One region of the Streptomyces kanasensis genome, then DNA from elsewhere that is predicted to be linked to it. Evidence: riboswitches for the same ligand, from Rfam matches in the RefSeq annotation. Region 1 holds a riboswitch; each other region holds the start of a gene.
What was found. A riboswitch is a leader RNA that binds a small molecule or an ion and turns the genes downstream of it on or off. The one in region 1 is predicted to bind cyclic di-AMP.
Positions count from the first base shown of each region.

Region 2: linked by a shared signal. The riboswitch ahead of ACF053_RS21400 (M23 family metallopeptidase) and the one ahead of ACF053_RS11630 (M23 family metallopeptidase) in region 1 are both predicted to bind cyclic di-AMP.
Region 3: linked by a shared signal. The riboswitch ahead of ACF053_RS16145 (transglycosylase family protein) and the one ahead of ACF053_RS11630 (M23 family metallopeptidase) in region 1 are both predicted to bind cyclic di-AMP.
Region 4: linked by a shared signal. The riboswitch ahead of ACF053_RS22695 (transglycosylase SLT domain-containing protein) and the one ahead of ACF053_RS11630 (M23 family metallopeptidase) in region 1 are both predicted to bind cyclic di-AMP.

Region 1 covers NZ_JBIBSF010000003.1:612,892-616,243, reverse strand. Annotated here, with positions in the region: gene ACF053_RS11635 (PrsW family intramembrane metalloprotease) at 1-375, shown strand, start outside; gene ACF053_RS11630 (M23 family metallopeptidase) at 795-1,904, opposite strand; cyclic di-AMP (ydaO/yuaA leader) riboswitch at 1,916-2,052, opposite strand; gene ACF053_RS11625 (PP2C family protein-serine/threonine phosphatase) at 2,288-3,352, opposite strand, start outside.
Region 2 covers NZ_JBIBSF010000008.1:316,546-319,897, reverse strand. Annotated here, with positions in the region: gene ACF053_RS21405 (M16 family metallopeptidase) at 1-1,040, shown strand, start outside; cyclic di-AMP (ydaO/yuaA leader) riboswitch at 1,299-1,462, shown strand; gene ACF053_RS21400 (M23 family metallopeptidase) at 1,476-2,279, shown strand; gene ACF053_RS21395 (GntR family transcriptional regulator) at 2,536-3,213, shown strand.
Region 3 covers NZ_JBIBSF010000005.1:485,944-489,295, forward strand. Annotated here, with positions in the region: gene ACF053_RS16135 (cytochrome P450 family protein) at 1-73, shown strand, start outside; gene ACF053_RS16140 (transglycosylase family protein) at 187-1,242, shown strand; cyclic di-AMP (ydaO/yuaA leader) riboswitch at 1,503-1,676, shown strand; gene ACF053_RS16145 (transglycosylase family protein) at 1,681-2,358, shown strand; gene eno (phosphopyruvate hydratase) at 2,670-3,352, shown strand, end outside.
Region 4 covers NZ_JBIBSF010000009.1:214,557-217,908, forward strand. Annotated here, with positions in the region: partial or broken gene ACF053_RS22685 (Gfo/Idh/MocA family protein) at 1-782, shown strand, start outside; gene ACF053_RS22690 (hypothetical protein) at 920-1,378, shown strand; gene ACF053_RS22695 (transglycosylase SLT domain-containing protein) at 1,362-2,123, opposite strand; cyclic di-AMP (ydaO/yuaA leader) riboswitch at 2,129-2,284, opposite strand; gene ACF053_RS22700 (vanadium-dependent haloperoxidase) at 2,725-3,352, shown strand, end outside.

The sequences.
Region 1 (3,352 bases):
CGGACCATAGCCGCCGAACTGCCGGCGTACGCGGCGGCCGGCTGGCTCACCGCGGACGAGCCGCTCGCGCTGTCCTCGATGCGGGCGCGGTCCCTCGCGCGGGACTACGCGGCACGCGCGTTCGGCCCGGCGGCGGCCCGGTCGGTGGGCGAGTACGAGGCGTTCGCGACGACGCTGGCGTTCCTGCGCCACCGGGCGCGGCGGGGCGCGGCGGACCGGGACTTCACCGCGCGGGAGCAGGAGCTGCTGCACCACATGTGGCAGCGGAAGGCGACGGCCGGCCCGGCGCTGACGTTCGCGGCCCGCGCGACCGGCCGCGTGTGGACGCCGCCGCCGCACCGCGACTACGCGGGGTACAACCCGTACCGGTACTGAGCACGGGCGGGGCGAGCCGCCCGGACGGGGTCGGGCCCGGACGGCCTGGCATGACGGGGCCGAGCCCGGCGGGGCCTGGCGTGACGGGGCCGGGCCGGACGGGGCGGGGCGAGCCGGACGGACGGGCTCGGGCCCGGACGGGCCGGCGTGACGGGGCCGGGCCGGGACGGACGGGCGGGGAGGACCGGCAGCCCTGGCGTCGGGGGGTGTGCCGCCAAGGCTGCCGGGATCGATGGACCGCCGGAGGACGTCAGGCGGGCGGTGCGCACGCCGTACCGCCGTACCGTCGGTCGGTACGCCGCGTCGGCCCGCCCGTACCGCCGTACCGTCGGTCGGTACGCCGCGTCGGCCCGCCCGTACCGCCGTGCCGTCGGGCGGGACGCCGCATCCGGCGGGCCGCCGCGTCGGCGGGGACGGGGTCAGACGGTGAGGCCCTTGCCGCGGAGCCAGGCCAGCGGGTCGATGCCGCCGCCGGAGGGCGTGTGGACCTCCAGGTGCAGGTGCGGCCCGGTGACGTTGCCCGTGGCACCGACGCGGCCGATGGTCTCGCCGGTGCCGACGCTCTGCCCGGCGCTGACGGTCATCGAGGAGAGGTGGCAGTACCAGACCTCCGTGCCGTCCGCGAGCTCCAGGACGACCCGGTAGCCGTACGCGCCGGACCAGCCTGCCGACTTCACGGTGCCGCTGTGGACGGCGTTGGCCGGGGTGCCCGTGGGGGCGGCGAGGTCGAGGCCCGTGTGGTAGCCGGAGGACCACATGGAGCCGGCCTGGCCGTACGTGGAGGTGATCGTGTACGAGGAGGTCGGCAGGGCGTAGCTCGCGGCGAGCTTGGCCAGGCGCTCGGCCTCCGCCTTGGCGGCGGCCGCGGCCTCGGCGCGCTCGCGCTTCTCCTGCTCGGCCTTCGCCTCTGCCTGGGCGGTGGCCTGCTGGGCGGTGGCCTCGGCGGCGGCCTTCTCGGCCGCCGCCTTCTCCGCGGCGGCCCGGGATTCGGCGTCGGCGGCCGCCTGCTGCTGCTCGGCCTGCTGGAGGATCCGGGCGCGCAGGGCCTCGCCCGCGTCGGAAGCGCCCTGCGCCTCCTGGCCACCGGGCGCGGCCGACGACAGCGTGGCGAGCGGCGCGAGGTCGGCGGCGGCGACGTCCTGCGTGTCGGCGGCGGCCTCGGCGGTGGCGCCGGCGTCCGTGGTGTCGTCGGCGATCAGGGCGCCGACGCCGGGCAGCGAGGAGGCGTCCGGAAGGTCGACGTCCGGGAGGGATATGGCGACCCGGGGCTTGTCCTGAGCGGTGGCCATGCCGCCCGCGCCGACGGCGGCGATGACGCCGACGCCGAGAACGGTGGAGCTGCGGGCGAGGCCGCCGCGCTGCTTGACGACGCGGTGGCGGCCGCGGACCGGGCGGACGGAGTCCTCGGTGGGGTTCCACGCGACGTCGGCCGCGGGGGCGGCGGTGCCGGCGAAGCCCTGGCCGACCGGCTGGCCGGTGGTGTCGTACGCGCCGAAGGGGGCTTCGGGGGCAGGCCTGTTGGACGCCACGGGGGCGCTCTCCTTTCCTTCCTTCTCGCCTACCGGGTTAGCTGACGGGTTCGGAGCAGGAAGGTCTCCTACGGGCCGGAATGCAGCCCGATTCACCCCAGGTGTGGTGGGTCCCCGGTTCCCTCGCGGGATTCGGCGCATGCGCACGGTGCCGCCTCTGCGACGGCTGGTACGACCGCGCTGCGTTATCGAACGTTAATAGACGCACGGGTCGTATTCCAAGCTGTTGCCGGGTATTCGTGAAGGCCGGCGACATGGACCAAGTCCCCTATAAACAGACATTCCCCGGCGAATTGACGCCGCGTCACGGGGTCAGAGGGCCGCCGACCGACCACAATTTTCTGACGGTGTGTCACATGCTATTGCCGAGAGCTTTCCCGTCCTCACGGAGCGTGCCCGCCGGGGCGGGTGACCGCGAGCAGCGCCATGTCGTCGTCCGCCCCGCCGCCCGTGTACCGCCGCACGTCGTCGACCAGCCCGTCCAGCAGCTCCCCCGGCACCTGGCAGGTCCGCCCCGCCAGCCACGCGGCCGGGTCGTAGAAGACGCCCGCCGCGTCCCGTGCCTCGGTGAGGCCGTCCGTGTAGAGGAGCAGCGTCGCCCCCGGCGGGAAGGGCGCCGTGTACGCCCGGTCCGGCCAGGCGCCCAGCTCCCCCATGCCCAGCGGCAGCGCCGGCTCCGGCGGCTCCAGTACGGCCACCCGGCCGTCCGCCCCCAGCAGCAGCGGTTCGGGGTGGCCCCGGTTCACCACCCGTACCGTCCCGTCGCCGCGCGGGACCTCGGCGAGCACCGCCGTCGTGAACCCCTCCACCGCGTCCAGGCCGTCCCGCCGGGTCCCCTCCCGGGCGAGCGCCCGCTCCAGCCGCTGCGCCACCGCCTCCAGCGAGCTCTCCTGCTCGGCGGCCTCACGGAACGCCCCGATGACGATCGCCACGGCCTCCACCGCGCCCAGGCCCTTGCCCCGCACGTCCCCCACGACGAGCCGGACCCCGTACGGGGTGTCCTGCACGGCGAACAGGTCCCCGCCGATGGACGCGTCGGCCTGCGCGGCCTCGTAGCGCGCGGCCACCCGCAGCCCGCCGATGCGTTCGGCGGGCACCGGCAGCACCGCCCGCTGCGCCGTCTCCGCGATCACCCGCGCCGAGGCGAGCCGCTCGCCGCTGCGCCGGACGAGCCGGTTGATGAGCAGGGCGAGCCCGCCGACGGTGACCACGGTCAGCAGCTCGGTCAGCGTGGGGACCCGGGCGAGGGGCTTCTCGACCACATGCGGCGCGATCACCGCCAGGACGGCGCACAGCGCGACGACGAGGGTTGCGCGCCGAGTGTAGAGGGGCGCGGCGATGAGCGGCGCGGCGACGAAGAAGGGGACGCCCGTGAAGGGCGGCGGGGTCGCGATGTCGTACGCCACACCCCCGACGAGCAGCAGCCCGGGAAGCCCCCGCACGATCCG
Region 2 (3,352 bases), on a different contig from region 1:
CCTCCCGGCTGCACAAGGCCCTCGGGCTGCTCGCGGACGCGCTGCGGGCCCCCGCCTTCGTCGACGGCGAGGTCGAGCGCCTCGTGCGGAACCGGCTCGACGAGATCCCGCACGAGACGGCCAACCCGGCGCGCCGCGCCGCCAAGCAGCTCTCCGCCGAGCTGTTCCCGGCCACCTCGCGGATGTCCCGTCCCCGCCAGGGCTCCGAGGACACCGTCGCCCGGATCGACGCCGCGGCCGTGCGCGCCTTCTACGAGGCCCATGTCCGTCCCGCGTCGGCGACGGCGGTCGTCGTCGGCGACCTGACCGGGATCGACCTGGACGCCGTCCTCGGCGACACGCTCGGCGCGTGGACGGGCGACGCGCCCCGGGAGCGCGCCGCGTCGGCCGTCACCGCCGACGACACCGGTCGCGTCGTCATCGTGGACCGGCCGGGAGCCGTGCAGACGCAGCTGCTCATCGGCCGCGTCGGCCCCGACCGGCACGACAGCGTGTGGCCGGCCCAGATCGTCGGCACGTACTGCCTGGGCGGCACCCTCACCTCGCGCCTGGACCGCGTCCTGCGCGAGGAGAAGGGCTACACCTACGGCGTGCGGGCCTTCGGTCAGGTCCTGCGGTCGCTGCCGGACGGTTCGGGCGCGGCGATGCTCGCCATCAGCGGCTCGGTGGACACCCCCAACACCGGCCCCGCCCTGGAGGACCTGTGGAAGGTGCTGCGGACCCTCGCGGCCGAGGGGCTGACCGACGCGGAGCGTGACGCCGCCGTGCACAACCTGGTGGGCGTGGCGCCGCTCAAGTACGAGACGGCGGCGTCCGTCGCGGCCACGCTCGCCGACCAGGTCGAGCAGCACCTGCCGGACGACTTCCAGGCCCGGCTGTACCAGCGCCTGGACGCGACGGGCACGGTGGAGGCCACGGCCGCGGTCGTGAGCGCCTTCCCGCAGGACCGCCTCGTCACCGTCCTCGTGGGTGACGCCGCGCAGATCAAGGCGCCGGTGGAGGCGCTCGGCATCGGTGAAGTCACCGTCGTGGCGGGCTGATTGACACCGGGTCCGGAGCCGCGCGCGGAACCTCGTGTTCCCGTCGTCCCGGCACCGGGAGGGGCACACGGAGCCCCGGCGTCCCGAGGGACGCCGGGGCTCTCCCCTTGCCGGCCGGGTGTCCGTTTTGTGGGCAAGGCGGGGTGTCTGCACTGTGGCGTGCGCTACAAAAAACCGCGTCCGTTTGGTTATTGAAAGATCAGCCGCTTAGCGTCTTAGTCGCTGTCCGCCCGCATGATCCGCCGCACCCGCGGCATCGGGCAGCGATCGCCGAATCCCCGTCAGGCGCGAGCCTGGGGAGCCGGGGACCCACCGTCCCCTGGGGTGAATCGGACGCCTTCGCCACCGTGCGGAGGGGCCCGTAGGAGACCTTCCTGCTCCGAACCCGTCAGCTAACCCGGTAGGCGAGAGGGAAGGAAAGGACACGTCCACTTCATGGCGTTCACCCGTGCCACCGGGAAGCACCGCGCCCCCAGCCGTCTGAGCCGCAAGAGCGCCCACGCCGCCGGCGTCGCCGCACTCGCCACCTCCGGCGTCATCGGAACCCTCGCGTCCCCGGCCTTCGCCGCCGAGGCCGACCGGACCGCGGCCCCGGAGGACACCGGGCTCACCACCGCCATCGCCGACTACGAACTGGCCGACGAGGTCGCGGACCAGGCGTCGGCGCAGGAGCTGGCCGCCGAGGTCGCCGAGCGCCAGGCGGAGGCCGAGATGGCCGCCAAGCGCAACGCCGAGGCCCGCGCCGAGGCGGCCCGCAAGGCCGAGGCCCGCGCCGAGGCCGCCCGCGAGGCGCAGGAGCGCGCCGACCGCGAGGCGGAGCGCAAGCGTCTGAACAGCTTCACGCTGCCCGTCGCCGGCTCGTACGTCTCCACCGCCTACCAGTCGGCCGGCGCGATGTGGTCCTCCGGCAGCCACTCCGGTGTCGACTTCCACGCCCCCTACGGCTCCACCGTGGTCTCCGTGGGGCTCGGCACCGTCGTCGAGGCCGGCTGGGGCGGCGCCTACGGCAACAACGTCGTCATCCGCATGAACGACGGCACCTACACCCAGTACGGCCACCTCGCCTCGGTCGGCGTCTCCGTCGGCCAGAGCGTCGCGCCGGGCCAGCAGATCGGCGTCTCCGGCTCCACCGGCAACTCCTCGGGCCCGCACCTCCACTTCGAGGCCCGCACGAGCGCCGAGTACGGCTCCGACATCGACCCGGTGTCCTACCTCCGGGCCCGCGGCGTCAACGTCTGACCCGCCACCCGCTCACGGAGGCCCCCGCTCGCCGACGAGCCGGGGCCTCCGCGCCGTTCCGGCCCCCAGGGGGTGTCCCGCCGATCAGGTCGGCGGGACACCCCCTCCCGCGCGCCCGCGCACGTCCAAAAAAGCACCACGAATTCAGGCCCGGCATCGGAAAATCGGTGTGGTTGCCATAGAGTCACCGCAACAGCGTCGAACTCCTGGGTGTCGCGCGGATTAAACGGTGGGCGGAGCGGTTCGGAGGTTCGGTATGCGCATTCCCGCGCATTCGGTGTGCACGGCGATCCGGGCGGACATCGTCTCCGGGGCGCTGCCGCGCGGCAGCCGTCTGACGGAGGAGCAGCTCGCCCGTCGCTACGGCGTCTCCCGCGTACCGGTCCGCGAGGCGTTGCGCACCCTGGAGTCCGAGGGCTTCGTCACCTCCCGCCGCCACGTCGGCGCCTGCGTCGCCGAGCCCTCCGAGCAGGAGGCCGCCGACCTCCTGGAGATGCGCGCGCTGCTGGAGCCGCTCGGCGCCGCCCGCGCCGCCCAGCGGCGCACCGACGCCCACCTGAAGGTGCTGCGCGGCCTCGTCCGGCTCGGCCAGGAGGGGGCCCGCCGCGGCCCAGGTGAGGACCTGCGCGCGCTCGGGGGCTGGTTCCACGAGACGCTCGCCCAGGCGTCGGCGAGCCCCGGCCTCTCCTCGTTGCTCACCCAGCTGCGCCACAAGATCGCCTGGATGTACGTGGTCGACGAGCCCGCCCACCCGACGGACGCCTGGGCCGAGCACGGCGCCATCGTCGACGCCGTCGCCCGCGGCGACGCGGAGCGCGCCCGGGCGCTCACCGCGCAGCACGCCGAACGCTGGCGCGGCTCCCACCGGCTGCGCCGCGCGAACGGTGTGAGGGGTTCGCAACCTCCCGTAAACACCGCCGGCGCACGGCATTAACAGCGGCCTCGTATACAAAAAGGCGGGCGCGCCCCGAGTCCTTTCCGCCCGAGGCGGGCGCCCGGAAAAGGGGGCGGCGTGGAACGCGGTGCGGGAAATGGTGGCGGGGACGCGCGGCGACGAGGCGACACCGGCATGT
Region 3 (3,352 bases), on a different contig from region 1:
GCGCTGGCGCGGCGGACTCATCATGCGGGGACTGCGCACGCTGCCGGTGGAGTTCACCCCCGAAGCAAGCTGACACTCCGTCATGACTGTGATCTTCGCGTAATCTCCCCTGCATCGACTTGTGACTGGCGTTCGAATGCCGCTACGTTCACCGTCACCTCAGCAGTCACGCGAAAGGTTGAACGCATGCGCTCCGGGAACGGACGACACCGTCGACCCCGTCAGGCCCCCGCCCTCGTCGTCGCCGCGGGGGTGACCGGATCCGCGATCGCCCTGCCGTTGCTCGGCGCGGGCACCGCGTCCGCGGCCGACGCCGAGACCTGGAACCGGGTCGCCGAGTGCGAGACCGGCGGCATGTGGAGCGCCGACCTCGGCAACGGCTACTACGGCGGCCTCCAGTTCTCCCAGGAGACCTGGCAGGCGTACGGCGGCACGGCCTACGCGCCCCGCGCCGACCTCGCCAGCCGCGCCCAGCAGATCGCCGTCGCGGAGAAGGTCTTCGCCGCGCAGGGCGCCGCCGCCTGGCAGACCTGTGCCCCCATCGCCGGCCTGACCGTCGGCGGCGGCTCCACCACGGAGACCGACCCCGGCACCTCGCCCGCCCCGTCGGCGAGCGCCGAGGAGCCCGAGGCGTCCGCCGAGCCCGCCCCCGACGCCGGCACGCCCTCCACGGCGGACCGGCCCGCGACCGGCACCGAGGCCGCCACCGGCTCCGGCGCGCCCGGCTCGGGTGAGACCGGCTCCGGTGAGACCGGCGCCCCCGCGGGTTCCGGCGCCACCGCGTCGCCGACCGCGCCGGCGGCGACGCCGACCGCCCCGGGCGGGTCCACCGCCGAGCCGTCCCCGACGGCCCCCGGCGAGGCCCCCGTCGACGGCGGGGTCCCGACCCCCGCGTCCGGCACCGGCAAGCACCGCGGCGAGCCGGCCAAGGAGGAGGGCGCGGCCGGTCCGACGGCCCCGGTCCCCGGTGACGGCTCCGTCGACGCCGGCGCCGCGGTCGAAGGGCGCGGAACGGGTACGCCCACCTCGCGGGGTGACGCCACGGCACGTACCGCCGACGGTCTCGCGGCCGACGGCACGTACACGGTCCGGCCCGGCGACAACCTCTGGGCCATCGCGGACGCGCACGAGGTGCCCGGCGGCTGGACGGCCCTCTACGACGCCAACCGCGAGGCCGTCGGCACCGACCCGGACCTCATCGTCCCTGGCCAGAGCCTCGATCTCGCCCCGTCCGAGGGGTAGTTACGGGCTGAATGTCCGTTTCTCGGAAGTGAGACAAGAGTCTCTTCACCCCAACTGGTGCGTCGCCGCCGCCCGGTCCGTCCGTTTCGGCCCCTACCTGCGCAAACACCCGTAAGGGACAGGCAAGTAGGGGCAGATTGACCCGGATGTCCCCCTTTGAACTTCGGGGCGGTCTGTGATTACCGTCGAGACCAGCTCGCCACCGCGGGCCCCGTCCGACCGGTAACGCCGAATCCTGCCGCCGGCGACGGGAACAGTCGACGCTTCCAGCGCCGTGGGCAGGAGCGGGGGACCCAAGGTAAGCGCCGGGGCCGGGCCGTCCGAGGACGGCCGGGACCGGCTAGGGGTGAAGCCGTGCGCCACCCAGCGCACGGCCGGGCACTCACCAGGCCCGAACCCGACAGCTCACCTCGTAGGCGTCGGTGAGGAGACACAACCATGCTTTCTTCCGGCAAGCGCAAGCACCGCCGCCCGTCCAAGGCCGTCCGTTTCGCCGCCTTCGCCGGCATCACGGGTGCCGCCGTCGCCGCCCCGCTGCTCGGCGCCACGACCGCGAACGCCGCCACCGCCGCCGAGTGGGACCGCGTCGCGCAGTGCGAGTCCGGCGGCGACTGGTCGATCAACACCGGCAACGGCTACTACGGCGGCCTGCAGTTCTCCGCCTCCACCTGGGCGGCCTACGGCGGCACCGCGTACGCCCAGACCGCCGACAAGGCCTCCAAGTCGCAGCAGATAGCCGTGGCCGAGAAGGTCCTCGCCGGCCAGGGCAAGGGCGCGTGGCCGAGCTGCGGCGTCGGCCTGTCCGGTGCCGCGTACGACGGCGCCGCCGCCGAGCGCACCGCCGAGGAGCCCACCACGCGCAGCGAGCAGCGCACCGCGCCGAAGGCCGCGACGCCCAAGGCCGCCCCGAAGTCCTCCGGCACCGTCACCACCCCGACCGGTGCGAAGGTCGAGAAGGGCGACGGCGAGTACCGCGTCAAGGCCGGCGACACGCTCGGCTCCATCGCCACGGCCGAGAAGGTCACGGGCGGCTGGAAGAAGCTGTTCGACCTGAACCGGGACATCGTCTCCGACGCCGACCTGATCTACCCGGGCCAGCAGCTCCACCTGAGCTGACCCCCTCCCGCGGCGACCGGCCCCGGCCCGACGCGCCCTCCACCCGGGGGTGGGTCGGACCGGGGCCCTCCGTCGTCACGACTCCCGTACGAAACGGGGCGAACCGGGCCAGGACGGATGAGTGTCGACCCGCTCAGCGTGATTACTCATCAGTAGGGACGCTGTCAGTTCGTCCCGACTCATGGGTGGTTGTGCCCTTTTTCGTCCCAGGAGGCGGGCGGTCGCGGGCACCGGCCCCGGAGCCGGTTAGGCTCTTGCCGCAAGGGTGAAGCCCCTGCACTCCACGCGTCACATCCCAGAAGGAGATGCTCGTGCCGTCCATCGACGTCGTCGTAGCCCGGGAAATCCTGGACTCCCGAGGCAACCCCACGGTCGAGGTCGAGGTCGGCCTCGACGACGGCAGCACCGGCCGTGCTGCCGTCCCCTCCGGTGCCTCCACCGGTGCGTTCGAGGCCCTCGAGCTCCGCGACGGTGACAAGGACCGCTACCTCGGCAAGGGTGTCGAGAAGGCGGTGCTCGCCGTCATCGAGCAGATCGGACCGGAGCTCGTCGGCTACGACGCCACCGAGCAGCGCCTCATCGACCAGGCGATGTTCGACCTGGACGCCACCCCGGACAAGTCCTCCCTCGGCGCCAACGCCATCCTCGGCGTCTCCCTCGCCGTGGCGCACGCCGCCTCCGAGGCCTCCGACCTCCCGCTCTTCCGCTACCTGGGCGGCCCGAACGCGCACCTGCTGCCGGTGCCGATGATGAACATCCTGAACGGCGGCTCGCACGCCGACTCCAACGTGGACATCCAGGAGTTCATGATCGCGCCGATCGGCGCGGAGTCCTTCTCCGAGGCCCTGCGCTGGGGCACCGAGGTCTACCACACCCTCAAGAAGGTGCTGAAGGAGAAGGGCCTGTCCACCGGCCTCGGCGACGAGGGCGGCTTCGCCCCGAACCTGGAGTCGAACCGCGCCGCGCTCGACCTCATCCTGGAGGCGATCAAGCA
Region 4 (3,352 bases), on a different contig from region 1:
GCGCACGAGGCGGCGCTGCTCACGGCGCTCGAGTACGGACTTCCCGTGCTCTGCGAGAAGCCCCTCACCCCGGACGCGGCGGCGGCACTGCGGGTGGTGCGCGCCGAGGAGCGGCTCGGGCGGCGGCTGGTCCAGGTGGGCTTCATGCGGCGGTACGACGCGGAGTACCTCGGGCTGAAGGCCCTGCTGGACGAGGGCGGGCTGGGACGTCCGCTGATGTTGCACCACCGGCACCGCAACGCCGCCTCGCCGCCCGGGTTCACCGACGCGATGCTCGTCGAGGACTCGGTGGTGCACGAGGTGGACGTGACCCGCTGGCTGCTGGGTCAGGAGGTCGCGGCGGTCACGGTGCTGCGCCCGAGGGCGTCGGGCAACGCCCCGGAGGGGCTCGCCGACCCGCAGTTCGTGGTGCTCGAGACGGACGGCGGCGCCCTGGCCGACGTGGAGGTCTACCTCAACTGCCGCTTCGGCTACCAGGTGCAGGCCGAGGCGGTGTGCGAGAGCGGCACGGCGCGGATCGGCGACGCGCACGGCATGCTCCTCACCACGGCGGGCCGCTGGGGCGGCCGGGTCGCGGCGGGGTTCGAGGAGCGGTTCGAGGACGCGTACGACCGCCAGGTGCGGGCCTGGGTGGACGCCACGCGGCGCGGTGAGGTCACCGGGCCGAGCTGCTGGGACGGGGGTACGCGGCGGCGGCCGTGTGCGAGGCGGGGGTGCGCGCGCAGGCCGGCGGGGGACGCGTGGAGGTGGCGCTCGCCGAACGCCCGGCCCTCTACGCCTGACGGGCAGCGGCGCCGGTGCGCTCCCGCCGGCGCGGCTGCCGGGGCGGGCACCGCGCCGCCGGACGGAGCAATGGGCGTGCGGCCGGGGCGGTGGCGCGCACAGTGGCCGGGACACCGTCTCCTCGAAGGGGGTCCCCATGCCTGGACGCATCCTGCTCGCCGCGCCGGCCCTGGCGTGCGCGCTCGCGGTGACCGCGGGTGCCGCCACGGCCGCCGTCGCGGCCGTCACCGACGCGGACGGCCGCGGCACGGGCGGGCGCGGCACGATCAGCGCCCACCCGGGCCCCCGCGGTACGGAGGTTCTCGGTACGAACCTCCCCGGTACGAACCTCCCCGGTACGGACGTCCCCGGTACGGACCTCCCGGGTACGGGTCTCCCCGGCCCGGACGGCACGGGTGCGGACGCCCCGGGCGCGGGCGGTCTCCTGTTCGGCGTGGGCAACGTCGTGCAGCGGCCGGAGCACCGGCCGGTGAACGACTGCGGCAACCAGGACGGCGGGGGCTGGTCCGCGGACGCTTCCGGCCTCACCGCGCCGCCGGATCCGGGGCAGGGCTCGGGGACCTGCCCCGGAGGGACGGTCAGTACGGCCCGTTGACGTTGTCGATGGAGCCGTACCGGTCGGCCGCGTAGTTGCACGCGGCGGTGATGTTGGCGACCGGGTGGTACGGGTCCAGCGGCGTGCCGGGCACGTGGTACGCGGTGAAGGTCGGGTCGATGACCTGGAGGAGGCCCTTGGAAGGCGTTCCGGCGGCCGCGTTGGAGTCCCAGTTGTTGATCGCGAGCGGATTTCCCGAGGATTCACGCATGATGTTCCGGTGAATTCCCTCGTAAGTGCCGGGAATTCCGTGCCGCGCCAGGACGTCCAGGGATTCCCTGATCCAGCCGTCGAGGTCGTCGGTGTACGTCTTCGCCTGCACGGGGGCCACGGCCGGGCGGGCCTGGGAGCGGTCGGCGCGGGCCGGCGCGGGGCGCTCGGCGGCCTTCGCGCCGAGCGTGAGCTTCATGCCGGGCCGGATGTGTGACGGGTCGTCACCGATGACCGGACGGTTGTCCTGGAACAGCTTCTTCCACCCGCCGGTGACCGCGTGGTCGGCGGCGATGCGGAAGAGGGTGTCGCCCGCGGCCACGGAGTACGTCGTGGGCTTGGCGGCGGTCACGGCGGCGGTCGGCGCGGCCGTGACCTGCGCCGGGGCGGCCAGCTGCGTCGTGGCGGGCGCCGCCGAAGCGGTCGTGGCGCCGACCAGGGGCAGGGCGAGAGCGGCTCCACCGGTGCTCGCGACGGCGAGGGTACGGGCGAGGCGGTTGTTCCTGGGACGGCGGTGCTTACCCTGTGCGGGCATGGGGGCGTTCCTCTCCGGCGCCTGCGAGGTGAGCTGTCGGGTTCGGACGGGAGATGTCCGGCGGTGGCCGCGGCCACCACTCCACCCCGAGCCGCTCCGGGAACCGGACCGGCGACTTACCTGGTTCCCCCGCTCCTGCCGTGCGTGAGTGGGTGCGGAGTCCGGAAGGCGGCAGGATTCGGCGTTCCCTCCGGAATGCGGTGACCGTAGACGACGGCGGTCGACGGGAACAAGGCCCGGAATTCCCACAGGTGATCAATTCCCAAGACCATTCCGCGTGAATTCCTTGACACCACAGGCCGTCCGGGAATGACGGGCGGTTCCCCGCGTGACCGACGTCACGGGACGCGCCGGCCGCGACCGGGCGACGCAATGCGCCCTCTACGGTGGCCAATTACCACTCACAACCCCAAAACACCCCAAGGGCCACTGACGGCGACGAACCGGACATGACCGCGCGTCGGAGCCGTTCGGGTGAGCGCGCCGCCCGGACGGGTCCGGGGACGCGCCGAGCGGTTGCGTCACCTCGACGAGCATTCAGGGTTAAATCGATCGGAAACGGCCAACAAAGGGATGGATAGTGCAAAAGACGGCATTTCTCATGGCTCACCGTCGGGTGTGGGCGACCTCGGCGGTGCTTCTGGGCCTCACCACGCTGGCGGCCACGACCACTCCCTCCGCGGCGGTGCCGGAATCCACCCGCGCCGCCGCGCCCGGATCGGCCCGCTCCGTCGTCGTCGACTGGGCGCGCACCACCGCGGAGACCGTCGACCAGAAGGGGAGCGCGTCCGAGGAGGTGCTCTGGCACGCCCTCGTCTCGGTCGCCGTCTACAACGCGGTCGTCGGCGTCGAGGGGCGCTACGAGCCCTACCGGTGGCGGGAGCGGGCACCCCGCCCCGCTTCGGCCGTCGCCGCGGCGGCGACCGCCGCCCACGACATCCTGCGTCACGCCTTCCCCCAGGCGGCGGGCAAGCTGGCGAAGGCCCACACCGCCTCCCTGGCGAAGGTGCCCGACGGGCCCGCGGAGGACGCGGGGGTGGCCTTCGGCCACCGGGCCGCCCGGCACGTCATCGACCTTCGCGCCGGTGACGGCTTCGGCACCAAGGTCGACTTCCCGCACGCGCCCGGCACCGGCGTCTGGCGCCCCACCCCGCCCGCGCACGAGCCCTTCGCCAGCGCGTGGCTGGGCCGGCTCCGCCCGCTGCTCATGGACCGGCCCGAGCAGTTCC